DNA from 4 places in the Lysinibacillus sp. UBA5994 genome. Region 1 is predicted to be linked to each of the others. Evidence: riboswitches for the same ligand, from Rfam matches in the RefSeq annotation. Region 1 holds a riboswitch; each other region holds the start of a gene.
What was found. Region 1 has a riboswitch for cobalamin ahead of B3D98_RS08785 (glutaredoxin family protein). Riboswitches for the same ligand answer to the same signal wherever they lie in the genome.
Positions count from the first base shown of each region.

Region 2: linked by a shared signal. The riboswitch ahead of B3D98_RS04590 (ABC transporter substrate-binding protein) and the one ahead of B3D98_RS08785 (glutaredoxin family protein) in region 1 are both predicted to bind cobalamin.
Region 3: linked by a shared signal. The riboswitch ahead of B3D98_RS19175 (hypothetical protein) and the one ahead of B3D98_RS08785 (glutaredoxin family protein) in region 1 are both predicted to bind cobalamin.
Region 4: linked by a shared signal. The riboswitch ahead of B3D98_RS02205 (ABC transporter substrate-binding protein) and the one ahead of B3D98_RS08785 (glutaredoxin family protein) in region 1 are both predicted to bind cobalamin.

Region 1 is NZ_DJAU01000026.1:131,548-135,069, reverse strand. Features, by position in the region: gene B3D98_RS08800 (DUF2089 domain-containing protein) at 162-527, shown strand; gene B3D98_RS08795 (SHOCT-like domain-containing protein) at 540-926, shown strand; gene B3D98_RS08790 (hypothetical protein) at 936-1,217, shown strand; cobalamin riboswitch at 1,588-1,765, shown strand; gene B3D98_RS08785 (glutaredoxin family protein) at 1,884-2,108, shown strand; gene nrdI (class Ib ribonucleoside-diphosphate reductase assembly flavoprotein NrdI) at 2,105-2,464, shown strand; gene nrdE (class 1b ribonucleoside-diphosphate reductase subunit alpha) at 2,461-3,522, shown strand, end outside.
Region 2 is NZ_DJAU01000012.1:377,263-380,784, forward strand. Features, by position in the region: gene B3D98_RS04585 (elongation factor G) at 1-1,001, opposite strand, end outside; cobalamin riboswitch at 1,184-1,370, shown strand; gene B3D98_RS04590 (ABC transporter substrate-binding protein) at 1,537-2,529, shown strand; gene B3D98_RS04595 (precorrin-3B methylase) at 2,582-3,259, shown strand; gene B3D98_RS04600 (S9 family peptidase) at 3,330-3,522, shown strand, end outside.
Region 3 is NZ_DJAU01000057.1:68,627-72,148, reverse strand. Features, by position in the region: gene B3D98_RS19185 (hypothetical protein) at 1-249, shown strand, start outside; gene B3D98_RS19180 (glutathione peroxidase) at 330-875, shown strand; cobalamin riboswitch at 1,000-1,197, shown strand; gene B3D98_RS19175 (hypothetical protein) at 1,356-1,913, shown strand; gene B3D98_RS19170 (ABC transporter substrate-binding protein) at 1,897-2,847, shown strand; gene B3D98_RS19165 (tyrosine-protein phosphatase) at 2,993-3,522, shown strand, end outside.
Region 4 is NZ_DJAU01000007.1:13,834-17,355, reverse strand. Features, by position in the region: gene B3D98_RS02210 (acyl-CoA dehydrogenase family protein) at 1-1,400, shown strand, start outside; cobalamin riboswitch at 1,458-1,640, shown strand; gene B3D98_RS02205 (ABC transporter substrate-binding protein) at 1,777-2,745, shown strand; gene B3D98_RS02200 (FecCD family ABC transporter permease) at 2,742-3,522, shown strand, end outside.

The DNA of each region.
Region 1 (3,522 bases):
TGGCGTTTTCTTAATTTTTAAAGCAATATAGAAACAAAAATAAATAAAATTAATCAAGATATTAATTTTATTTATTTTTTAATTAAAATTATTAATTTTATTATTTACATCTTTAATTTCTTTATTATATAATCAGCTTAACTTAAAGGAAGGAGTTCACTATGGCTTATCAAGTAATCACAAATTGTCCTGTCTGCAGTAAAACATTAAAAATTACGAAGTTACAGTGTTCTCATTGTCACACGACCATTGAAAATGAGTTTGAATTGTCGAAGCTAGCATCCTTATCACAGGATCAGCTTCATTTTGTGGAAGTATTTTTAACCTGCCGAGGAAATATTAAAGAGGTTGAAAAGGAACTGGGGGTTTCGTATCCAACAGTTCGAGGCAAGCTAAATGATATTATTTCATCCCTTGGCTATGCTCAAAAGAAGAAAAATGAAGTAGATGAGAAAAAAATTGTAAGCATGCTTGAAAATGGCGAAATCACAACAGATGAAGCCATAAAGCTCTTAAAAGACGAATAGGGAGGAACGACCATGAAAGAGGAAATTACAAAAGTGTTAACGATGATTCAAGAGGGCAAAATTGATGCGGATAAAGGATCAGAGCTGATTCAAGTGCTACAACAGAAAGAAGAATCAGAGAATAAATTTGTGGAAAAAACAAAGTATTTAGATAAAACGTTAAAGGTCCGTGTTGTATCCACCGAAAATGATAATGTCACGGTAAATTTACCAATTAAACTTGTCAAAGCCGTATTGATGGCAGGACACAGCATCGCTGCAAGTATTCCGCAATCGGAAAAATACGTAAAAGATATCGACATCAATCTTCTTCTTGAAGCAATTGAAAATGAACTAGATGGACAAATTGTAGATATAAAATCAGCAAACGGGGATTCCGTTGCAGTCTTCATTGAGTAGAGGCGACGAATGATGCATGTAAAAGTGAAAGCAAAAGACGTTCGCTTTACCGTCCCTGTTCCCTATACTGTGCTAACCATTGTCCTCTCCATTTTAACTTCTAAATGGATACAGCAACAAGCCAATAAGTGGACAAAGGCATACTTCGATAAAAAGAAAATAGACTTTACCTTTCCGCTCATCGACAAAGAAATGCTAAAGCCGATTATCAAGGAACTACAAAATTATAAAGGACTTGTGCTAGTCGATGTCAAAGCTCAGGACGGGACTGAGGTTAAAGTTAGACTATAATCCCAATGATAGAATGGTAAGGGCATGTTATGATAAAAGCATGCTCTTTATTAATGTAATGAGCATCATTTGAAATGGGTAAGAGATGATCATTATTTCAGGACTTACGATAGAGACAACTATTTTTCAATGGTACATAAAATAGAAGATTTCTTTAAACTCAAATTAGAATTCTAGATCCATTTTAATAGAAAATCACGTACATCGTTAAAAATAGATTTTTGATTTGGGTATAAGTGATTAGTGGTAATCTATTTGGAACTACATAATTAAAAATACTGAATAATCCAAAAATAAAGAAGTTTAGAATCTTGATTTACTTTTCATTTGAAGGATGGTACACTTAAAACTATTGAACAACAACTATATATTGTGTTCGTTTTACAAAGGTACTACTACATGTAGTTTAAAAGGGAAGTTCGGTACAATTCCGACGCTGTCCCCGCAACTGTGAAGCTGACGATGATTGCAACCACTGTGCATTTGCATGGGAAGGGAATCAGAGAATGAAGCAAAGCCAGGAGACCTGCCTTTATAAAACAAATTTATCATTTCTTCGGGGATTAAGAGATGGGAACGTCAGTATTTTTGGTATGTTAACGTTTCCATTTAGCCTATCTCTCTAGAGGAGATAGGCTTTTTTATTTTATGAAAAGAGGGATTTCTATGAAACTTTATACGAAAACAATTTGTCCAAAATGCCTATGGGTAAAATCTGAACTACAACGTGCAGGACTTGAAGCTGAAATTGTTAACATCGATCACGATGAACAAGCAAAGCAAACGATTATTGACGCAGGTTTTTTAAGTGTGCCTGTTTTAGAGATGAATGAAACTTTCATAGGAGATGTTCAGGAAATTGTTTCTCAAATTGAGTTGATTGCCCTATGATTGTTTACGCGAGTCGTACAGGTAATGTCCGAAATGTTGTATCCAAATTAAAGGCAGAATGTATCGAGCTCTCGGAAGAATTGCGATTGAACAAGCCATATCTCTTAATTACCTACACAGATGGTTTAGGTGACATTCCAGCAAAGGTACAACGTTTCTTAGAAAAAAACAGGGATTTTTGTAAAGGAGTAGTTGCCAGTGGGAATAGTAACTTCGGTCATCATGTATTTGGCGCTGCTGGTGAGAAAATCGCTGCTACCTATCATGTACCCTTAGTAAGGAAATTAGATTTACGAGGTAATCAAACGGATTACGAAGCAATACAAACGTTTTATGAAACGAGGGTAATGAGATGAAAACCTATTTAAAGCTTAATAATGACGTACTGAATCGTTATAGTACAACTGGATTACTGGAGTTAGAAAAGGACCGCGAAGCTACGCGCCGCTACTTTTTAGAGTATGTTAACGTACGTTTGCGTTATTTTATAGATATTGAAGAAAAAATCCGCTATTTAGTTGATGAGGGCTACTATGAGAAAGCATTTATCGACATGTACGAAATGGAATTTATTAAGAAGCTGTACAAGAAAGCCTATGATTATAATTTCCGCTTTCCATCCTTTATGAGCGCAAGCAAATTTTACGATAGCTATGCTATGAAAAGTCGTGATGGGGAAGAAATCTTAGAAAAGTATGAGGATCGTATTGTCATTATTGCTTTGTATTTAGCTCAAGGCAACACGGCTCTAGCAGAACGCTCTGTCGAAGCAATGATGGAAGCCTATCAGCCTGCAACACCAACTGCTTTAAATAGTGGTAAGAAAGCACGTGGTGAATTAGTCAGCTGCTTTAAATTATCAATGGATGACTCCATGAATAGTATTGCTGAAAATATTGGCTATTGTTTAGAGCTATCACGCCTTGGTGGTGGAGTTGGGGTCAACTTAACAGATTTACGTCCATTAGGTGATCCAATTAAAGAGATATTAAATCGTGCAAGTGGTGTCATCCCAGTAGCGAAACTGTTAGAAAATTCTTTCAGTTATTCTAATCAGTTAGGGCAACGAAATGGCTCAGGTGTTGTCTATCTAAATATTTTCCATGCAGACATAGAAAATTTCATTTCATCAAAAAAACCAAATGCTGATGATAAAATTCGCCTCGCTACCCTTTCAACAGGGATTATTATACCTAGTATTTTCTTCGAACTGATGAAACGTGATAAGGATATTGTTTTGTTTAGCCCATACGATATTTTTAAAGAATATGGCAAACGTATGTCTGAAATTTCTATTTCAGACATGTACTACGAGCTACTTGATAACCCTAAAATTCGTAAAATTAAACGTTTAAATGCACGTAAGCTTTACACAGAGGTGAAAAAAGCACAATTTGAATCAGGCTATCCGTTT
Region 2 (3,522 bases), on a different contig from region 1:
GCCTGTAAGGTTGGGACAAGCTCATAGGGCTGTGATAGCATCGTTGTACCGATTCGATCCCCAATGTTTGCCTGGCTCAGTCCTTTGACAGCGAAAATTTCTCCTGCCTCTACCTGTTGAACGGTCTCAAAGCGACTGCCGTTATAAAGGCGAATTTCGGTCACTTTTTCTGTTACTTCGTCAAATGAAAATTCATCTCGTACATGCAACGAGCCTTTGGTTGCCTTCATAAAGGTTAAACGCTGGTGCCCATCATGACGAATCTTAAAAACCTCGCCCTCAAACGGGGCATCCTTGTCAAAATGGGAAGCCGTTAACAGCGGGAGCTGGTCAAGAAATTCCTGAATGCCCTCATCCTTTAAGGCCGAGCCAGCAAAGCAAGGGAAGGCACCTTCATTTTTAATCATTTCCTTTAATTGAGCAAGACACTGTTCATGCTCCAATGACTCATTTAGAAAGGCATCAAGCAATTTTTCGTCGCGCTCCGCCAGCCATTCCATAATATTATTTGATACATAGTCTGCTCGCAGTGGCTCATCGATGAACAAAACATGCTGAGAGCAATCTTTGCGAAGCTGTCTGATGACAGCCTCCATATTGGCACCCTCACGATCCATTTTATTGATAAAGAAGAAGGTAGGGACATGGTATTGACGTAAAAGTTGCCACACTGTTTCTGTATGGCCCTGTATCCCTTCGACAGCGCTAATGATAATAATGGCATAATCCATCACACGAATAGCACGCTCCATCTCAGGGGAGAAATCGACATGCCCTGGCGTATCAATCAATGTGTATGTATCATCGCCAATATTCATGCGCCCTTGCTCGGCAAATATCGTAATGCCTCGTCTGCGCTCTAGCTCATGATGATCAAGAAAGGTATCCTGATGATCAACTCGCCCCCGTGCTTGAATACTATTTGTATGAAAAAGCACTTGCTCAGAGAAGGTCGTTTTTCCTGCATCCACGTGCGCAAGTACACCTATTGTTTTGTACATAAGAAATCCTCGTTTCTATAGAATGCTATCTTTTTATTGTAACAGAATACTAGCTTCTATATTTCTTGTAAAATAGTTCGTCTTTATGTCAAAATAGTGCTAATATAATGATGATTATACTTTTAGTGTCATACTACTGATTGCGCGATAAATTTTCTTCTGCTAGTCTATCAATAGTATTGACCATTATAGAACGTATTGGTGCAAATGGCATTTGTCATTTGCTTAAAAGGGAAATCGGTGCAATTCCGATGCTGTCCCGCAACTGTAAATGGGGAGTCTATACAGCATGCCACTGTAGTGAAACTATGGGAAGGCGTATAGATGATGAACCTAAGCCAGGATACCTGCCAGTATGTATTTTTTGACTAAGAACCACGAGGATGGGGATAGTGATGAAGGTAATAATGATACCGTTATTTCACTATGCTACTCTCTTGGCGACAAGAGGGTTTTTTTATGCCCTTCCAACTACCTTAGTAGTAAAGAAGTCTCTGATTTCTTTCTATATTTTAACAGCAAAGGAGAAAAGGACATGAAGAAATGGAAAAGTATATGGCTGATGATGATCATTGCCTTGGTCGCTGTTTTAGGGGCTTGTAACGCAAAGGACAAAACGGAATCAGCTGCACAAGGTGAAAAGGTTGAGCCATCTGAGGCGGCAGCAGAAGTAACCATTAAAAATAATGACACAACTCAAACATATACGGAAGCACCAACAAAAGCGATTAGCTTAAATCAACATGTGACAGAAATTATGTTAGCACTTGGTTTAGAGGATTCTATGGTAGGGACAGCTTACTTAGATGATAAAATCTATGAACCACTGCAAGAGGCATACGATAAGGTCCCTGTTCTTTCCGATCAATACCCAACGAAGGAGCAAGTCATCGATGCCGAGGCAGATTTCCTATATGCTGGCTGGAAAAGTGGCTTTGGCGAAAAGGGTGTAGGCACACCAGAAGAGCTTGAAGAATTAGGCATCCATACGTATTTACATACGGCTTCCAACATGACAAAGCCAACAATAGAGGATATTTTCACTGATATTCGCAATATCGCGAAGATTTTCCGTATTGAGGATCGTGGCGAAGCTTTAATTGAGCAAATGACGAAAGATGTAGAGGCAGTACAAGCTAAATTACCAAAAGATAGCGAAAAATTACGTGTTCTTGTGTTTGATAGCGGTGAAAAGGATGTATTTACAGCTGGTCAAAACTTTATGAATGAGCTTGTGACAATCGCGGGTGGACAAAATATCTTTGGTGATGTGGAATCAGGCTGGACAACTGTGTCGAAGGAAGATGCAGTAGACCGCAACCCAGAGGTAGTTGTCGTGATTGATTACGGTGAAACAACGGCAGACCAAAAGATCCAATTCTTAAAAAATGATCCAGCCTTAAAGGAGATGGAAGCGGTCAAAAATGAGCGCTTTGTCATCCTGCCACTTTCAGCAGCGTCTGAAGGGGTTCGTGCGGCAGAGGCCATTGAAATTTTAGCAAAGGGCTTCTATCCTGAAAACTTTTAATCCATTCGAGCTAGCGTTTTTGCTAGCTCCTTTTTTATAAGGAGCGATAAAAATGAACGCATTTCAAAAAAATGTACCAGATCAAACATTTGAAACACTGAACCGTCATGGTGAGTTTACCCGTCTAGCCGTTAGCCCTGGCATTATTAATAAGCATTATACTCCTGCACAATTCCAAAAAATAGCCGAAATTGCTGGCGAAAAGGGGGCGATAAAATATTCTGCTTCCTATAGTATACTCGTATCCATACCAACGTGCGATGCCACGGAAGCGGTGCAAGCCTTACAGGAAGCAGGTCTTTATGTTGCTCCCTCTGGTTCAATCATAGCCATGAAGGCCTGCGATTTTTGTGATGGGGAGAAAATGGAGGCTGCTCCGATAACCGAACAGCTCTATCATGCCATAGAGGGGATGAAGGTACCTGCAAGAGTGCGTGTCAATATTAATGGCTGTGCATCAGCTTGCTACAATGCAGTCTATGATGATATTGGACTCGTTTACCAACAAGAAAGCTTTGATGTCTATTTAGGGGCAGTACCAATGGGAGCAAAGGCACAGGCTGGCACGTTATTCGCTAAGAGGGTAGACGTCACACAAATTGAAGATTTTTTACTGCACCTGATAAACCTTTATAAGGAGCATGCTCGCCCAAATGAGCCCTTTTATAAATTTTATCGCAGAACAAAGTCAGCAGAATATTGGGAACTAGTAAAAAATTCAATTAAATAGAGGAATATTACTTAGGGTGTCGAAGTATTGTAGTAAGGCACAGAAAATTACAATACAAAGGAGCAAGAACATGACATCGAAACAAGGGATTCAACCAGAAGATCTTTATCACTTAAAATCAGTAGCAGATCCACAGCTTTCACCAGATGGGACAGAGGTAGTTTATGTAGAGACTCGTATGGACGAGAAGAAAAATGACTATATATCGAATTTGTTTTACATAAACTTGAAGGACAAAACACCACAGCAATGGACATTTGGTG
Region 3 (3,522 bases), on a different contig from region 1:
ATTTGGAAAATTGGACAGGCGGGTCCAGTACAAAGAGATTTGGTTGTATCGTATCTAGCTAAAAGATTTCAAACATGTATAGATGAAAAACAGCCATCTCTTATTCGTCAGGATATTATAATGTCATTTAAAAAGTTATATGATCAAACAAATGACTCGAAATTATTAGATATTGCCCATCGTTTAATTAATGAAGAACAAGATGCTAAATATAAAAAGAAGTATAAGTCAGCCATCCGTTCAAAGTAGCGAGGTGGTGTTTTTTTGTGCAAATTCTTTGATGAACGATAGAATAGTCAACTATAATGAATGAAAAAAGGGGATTATGCATGAGCATTTATAATTATCTAGTTCGGAAGCCTAATGGCGAAATTTTATCGATGGAAACATATCGTGGAAAAACAATGTTAATTGTTAACACGGCAAACCAATGCCGATTTACATATCAATTTGAAGACTTACAGAAAATGTATGATAGATATGGAAAAGAGAATTTTGTAGTTCTTGGATTCCCTTGTGATCAATTTGGCCATCAAAATCCTGAAGATGGGGAGGAAACTAAGCATCTATGCAAGGTAAACTATGGGGTCACATTCCCGATTTTTGAGCTTGTACAGGTAAATGGAGAGGCTACCCATCCACTCTTTAATTATTTAAAGCATGAAGTGGATTACCGAGAGTTTGGGAAGGCAAGTATGCAGGAGAAAATGTTGGCAGAAGCAATTGTTCAACTTGCCCCAAGCTTTTTAGATGGTCGTAATATTCGCTGGAACTTTACAAAATTTCTAGTAGATGCTAATGGTAAGACCGTCGCACGCTTTGAACCAACAGATTCACAGCTCGATATTGAAAAAGCAATTGAAACACTATTATAGTAAATTTCTTAATAATGTAAAAATTTGTTAGGGTTTTCTCTTCAAGTAGAAATAATGCTATATTTTAAAACTGTGTACAGCTATTTTTTCTGAAGCATATATGATAAACTGCTTTACAAATGAAATATTCTTGCAGAATAAAGGTGCTAATTAGCATAATCGGGAATCCGGTGAAAAACCGGAGCTGTTTCCGCAACTGTAAGTGCAGCCATTATAAAGATTTACCACTGTCTCAAAGAAGATGGGAAGGTCCTTTATAACACATTCGTTTCATGTGACGAACTGTACAAGCCAGGAGACCGACCTTTATTTGAACGTATAAAAACTTCTCGGAAGCTAGGAGGATATACGGCAAATACATAGGCTTTGTCCAGTTTGATGGCTCATTATGTTATTTTTGTCGTTCCTTTGCAAAAAGGAGCGACTTTTTTATGCCTTTCAAATAAGAATTTTTCATTATAGAAAATAGGGGGGAAGCAAGTGAAAAAAGATGCCCGTTATTCTTGTTATCCATTTATGCGTGAGAAAGCTTCAACGGTCGATTTTGAAATTCGAACAGATAGCCTGACAACACATCTAGGAGTTGCATTAGCTGCGGTAAAAAAAGAGGATGTTCAAGTTGTTGCTGAGGATTTATTGCTTATGTTACCTATGGCTTATCATGTGAATGGCTCAGTACGTGGGAAATTAGCAGTAACTGAAGAGGATTTATCTTGGTTAAGTGAACGTTATGATTTTTACGTTCGCCATGTGAAGGAAGAGATTCAAAGTTTTGTTTTACCTCAAGGAACAGAGGCTGCTGCAGCCTTACATCTTTGTCGCAGTGAGGCAAAAAAATCATATCGTACTTTACACAAAGTATCAGAAGAACGAGAGGTTCCAGCTATTCTTTTCGATTACCTTGGTTTATTAGCTAATGTATGTTTTGTCATGGCTGTTTTTATGAATCAGCAAGCTGGAATAGCGGAAATACCGTTTATTAGTAAATCCTACCCAATGAAAAAGAAAAAGGAGAATAACAATGAAAAAAGTATTTAATTTCCAATGGCTATCAGTGCTCTTACTTGCACTGGTATTAGCAGGCTGTGGCACTGCTGAAGATACAAAAAATAAAGATGCTTCGCAAGATACACAACAAGCAGAGAAAACAAGCTATAAAGTGACAGATGACCGTGGAGTGGAAATAGAGTTTAAAGAAGTACCAAAAACAGTTGTATCTTTACAACCAAGTAATACTGAAATTTTGTTTGCTTTAGGTGTTGGCGATAAAATTGTAGGAGCAACTGAGTACGATACTTACCCAGAGGAAGCACAAAAAATTGAACGTGTCTCTGATACTACGAACTTTAACAGTGAAAGAATTATAGCGTTAAAGCCAGATGTTGTCATTGCTTATACAATCGGTGATAAGGATGCCCTAAAGCCGCTTGAGGACGCAGGAATTAAAGTGTTTGTTATTCAATCTGCGACTACTTTCGACGATGTTTATGGAGATATCGAACAAATTGCTGCTGTGATGGATGTTCCTGATAAAGGAAATAAATTAAACGAAGAGATTAAAGCGAAAATTGCTGAAGTACAAACGAAGGTGAAGGATGTAAAAACGCCGAAAAATGTTTATTTAGAGGTTAGCCCTAAGCCAGATATATATACAGCAGGCTCTAGCACTTTCCAGCAAGAAATATTAGATGCAGCTAATGTTAATAATGTTTTTTCTGACTTGAATAGCTGGGCAAAAGTGAATGAGGAAGATGTTATTGCGAAAAATCCAGATGTTATTTTAACAACAGTAAACTATACAGAAGATCCAATAGGAGAAATTCTTGGACGTGATGGTTGGAATACTGTGAAAGCTATTCAAAACAAAGCGGTATTGTCCATTGATACAGATATCTCTAATCGACCTGGTCCGCGTATTGGTGAAGCTGTAGAATTAGTAGCGAAGGCTGTGTACCCAGAGTTATTTAAATAAGAAATGTTTCCATGCTAGCTGTCAGCCATTCAGCTAGCATTTTTTATGTGGTTTAAATTATTACCTAGCGTGAAAATTGGAATTAATGTAGTTTGTTCTTTAAAATAAAAGTAAGTATGCTTGATAATCTTAGGAGGTGTAGTGATTGGAGCAATTAGAGACAAAGGTAATTCCATTTGAAGCAGTCTATAATTTCCGAGACATGGGTGGATATAAAACAAAAGATGGGCGTAGGGTAAAGAACGGTTTATTTTACCGCTCAGCTGCCCTTGGAAAAATGACACTGTCGGATAAAGAGCTATTTGAAACGTTAGGGATTAAGACCATTTTTGATTATCGCGATAACAATGAGGCGTATCATAATCCTAACCCAGTGTTCTCGCATGCTCAATATATACAAATCCCAGCGAAGGGTAATCATGCTTTTGAAATGCCAACCAATGCTGGTGGTAGAGATTTCTATAAAGTGGTAAGCCCTGAGATGTTTCGGGATTTTTATGCACAAATGCCTTTTAACAATCTTTCATTTAAAGAGTTAATGCAAACGATTCAAAATCCTAATAATCTAGGTCTTGTACATCATTGCGCAGTTGGTAAGGACCGAACGGGTATTGGAGGAGCACTTATTTTACTAGCTTTAGATGTACCCGTGGAGACTATCATGGAGGATTATTT
Region 4 (3,522 bases), on a different contig from region 1:
TTGAAGAGACATATAATACTGGGATTGTAGGCTATGTACACAAGCATATTCCGCAGCTAGGACACAAGGGGAATTATGTTTATAGCTTTGCACAAGGTTATTTGCTATCACATGCAGAGCCCGGTTTTTATTGTCCGGTAACATTGACAATGGCAACTGCCTATCTATTAGATCATTATGCAGATGAAGAGGTAAAGCAGCGTTTTTTACCACATGTGTGTGCAACAGGTGACACAGATTTATATGAAGGTGCGACCTTTTTAACAGAACGTCAAGGGGGCTCTGACGTAGGTGCAAATGTGGTGGAGGCGAGAATGGATGGCACTGCTTATCGTCTATATGGTGAAAAATATTTTGCATCAAATGCGGGCATGTGTGGTGTAGCGATGGTATTGGCACGTCTAGAAGGTGCGCCAGCAGGTTCCAAAGGCTTAACATTGTTTGCAGTTCCTTGGCGCAAAGAAGATGGAACAACAAATCATCTACGTATTCGCCGACTGAAAGATAAGCTAGGCGTTCGGGCAGTTCCCTCTGGTGAGGTAGAATTTGATGGTACACTTGCCTATGTTGTAGGGGAGCAAAATAAAGGGATTTATTATATGCTAGAAGCACTAAATCTCTCTAGAATTTGTAATGCAGTCGCTTCAATTGGTATTATGCGTCGCGGCTTCTTAGAGGCAAAACATTATGTAAGCAATCGACATGCATTTGGCAAGCCCTTAACACAGTACCCTATGATTCAGGATACTTTAGGGAAATTTGCAGCTAAGTTGCACGTGGAAGTAGCGACAGTTTTTGACCTTATCCAATTATACGATAAAGTGACAAGTGGACAGGGAACTCAGCAAGATCTTATTATGAATCGTTTATATATTGCCATTATGAAAAAGGAAACAGCAGAGCAAGCTGTTCATTATGCTAGTGAGGCAATTGAATTACACGGAGGTAATGGCTATATAGAAGACTTTGTAACGCCCCGCTTATTAAGAGACGCCCAAGTGTTAACGGTGTGGGAAGGGACGGCTAATATTTTGGCCTTAGAACTCATTCGTTTAGTAGATAAGTTTCATGCTCATGAACTGTTTGTACAGGAGATGGAGGAACGATTAGACAAATTAGCTGACAGCTCACTAGTACAAATCGTTAAAGAACAATTGGCGAATATGTCTGTGAAACTGCAAATTTTTAGCGCTTTAGACGAGGCAACGAAAACTTTTGAAGCTAAAGGTATGGCGGAAAAAATGGCTCACCTTTATGAAAGTGTCATAGCGGTTGAGTGGGCACATAAATTTGGTGGGAAATATGAAAAACTAGCAGACGTTTATTTAGAACAGACATGGTCATTAAGAGAAATGGGTGCTCAAATGAAAACAGTCCAATACTTTTCTGAAATTGTATAATGGCCGGGGAGTCGTCTTGAATGGAGGCGACTTTTTTCATTTTCATGTATAATGAAATCAACTGAATATTATAAAGGTTCTTTACTTAAGTAAAGTGAAAAGGGAAATCGGTGTAATTCCGATGCGGTCCCGCCACTGTAAGTGTGAGTTTTTTCAAATGATGCCACTGAAGATTTCGGGAAGGCTTGAAAAATCGCAAGTAGCACTAGCCAGGAGACCTGCCTTTATAACGACATGACAACCTACGAGGATAGGGTGGTGGATTTTGTATCAGTTTTTTGGTGCGATTTTGCCCCCTCATCGATCAAAGATGAGGGGTTTTATTTTGATGTAGAGTAAAGCGAAATGTCGCACGGATCAACGAAGGAGGATTCACATGAAGAAATTTTGGAAAATAGGATTATCAGCATTTTTAGCAGTAGGCTTGCTAGCTGCTTGTGGGCAGGAAGCAAAAGATAACAAACCATCTAACGAGCAGCAAACACAGCAAGAAACAGCACAGGTGGATGAAGCAACATTCCCAATGACGATAACAGATGCCCTTGGTAAGGACATTACACTTGAAGCACCTCCTGAGAAAATTGTTTCACTCATTCCGAGTAATACTGAAATCCTTTTTGGACTAGGTTTAAATGATGAAATAGTTGGTGTTACGGACAACGACGATTATCCGCCAGAGGCAGCTGAGAAGGATAAGGTTGGGGGTATGGAATACGATATTGAAAAAATTATTGCCTTAAAACCAGATATCGTTTTTTCACACGAATCTAGCATGTCTCTTTCAGAAGAGGCTATTGCACAGCTTGAATCAGCAGGTTTGAAAGTATTTGTTGTAAAAAATGCACAAGACTTTAATGAAACATATACAACAATTGAGCAACTTGGACGTGCTACAGGGAAATTACCAGAGGCAGAAAAAATTGTCGCTAATATGAAGGCAAAAGTAGAAGAAGTTTTGTCTAAAGTCAAGGATGTTGAACCCAAAAAAGTGTTAGTTGAAGCATCAGATGAGCCAGATATTTATACAGCTGGCAATGGTACATTTATGAACGCGATGCTTGAAATGATCAATGCAGACAATGTAGCTGTAGATGGCGATAATTGGTATAAAATTGATGCAGAACAAATTATCGCAAAAAATCCAGATGTCATCGTGGTGACATATCATTATGTACCAGATATTTTAACGAAAATACCAAAACGTGCAGGCTTTGATACGATTAATGCCGTAAAAAATAATGCGATTGTGCAGGTAGATGAAAGTACGACAAGTCGTCAAGGGCCACGTTTAGCTGAAGGTCTAGAAGAATTAGCAAAAGCAATCTATCCTGAGGTATTTAAGTGAAAAAAATAGCACTAGCCTATACATTAACATGTACGCTTCTTCTTATTAGCATCTGGTGTGGCGTAGCGATAGGCTCGGTTCATATTCCATTAGAAGTATTGTGGAATAAGGCGGTTGATGAAACAGCCGCCAATATCTTTTGGAAAATTCGTTTACCTCGTGTGTTATTAGCGGGACTAGTAGGCGCATCTCTAGCTATTGCTGGAGCAGCTTTCCAAGGTTTATTAAAAAATCCATTAGCAGATCCATATACACTAGGGGTTTCATCAGGGGCTTCTGTTGGTGCTGTTTTAACGATCTTTTTTAGTATTTCTATACCTGTTGTCGGTTTGTATGCGCTGCCAATCTTCAGTATGATTGGTGCTATCATTACGATGGTAGTTGTTATGAGCTTTGCTAGACTCGTAGACCGCTCATTAAAAATGGAAACGTTGATATTAACAGGTGTTATTTTTAGTTCATTTTTAGGTTCCCTCATTTCATTAATGATTGCCTTATCTGGTGAAGAATTACGTCAGGTAATAGGCTGGCTACTTGGTTCTGTTTCGATGCGTGGTTGGCCATATGTCCAAATGATCATTCCATTTGTGATTGTAGGTTCAATAATGCTATGGACACAAAGACGAGAATTAAATGTCTTGTTGTATGGTGAAGAGCGAGCAAAACATTTAGGTGTTAATGTAAAGCGCAGTAAATATTTGATATTAACAGGTGGCTCTATGCTAACTGGAGCAGCTGTAGCAGTTTCTGGCACAATTGGCTTTGTAGGATTAGTAG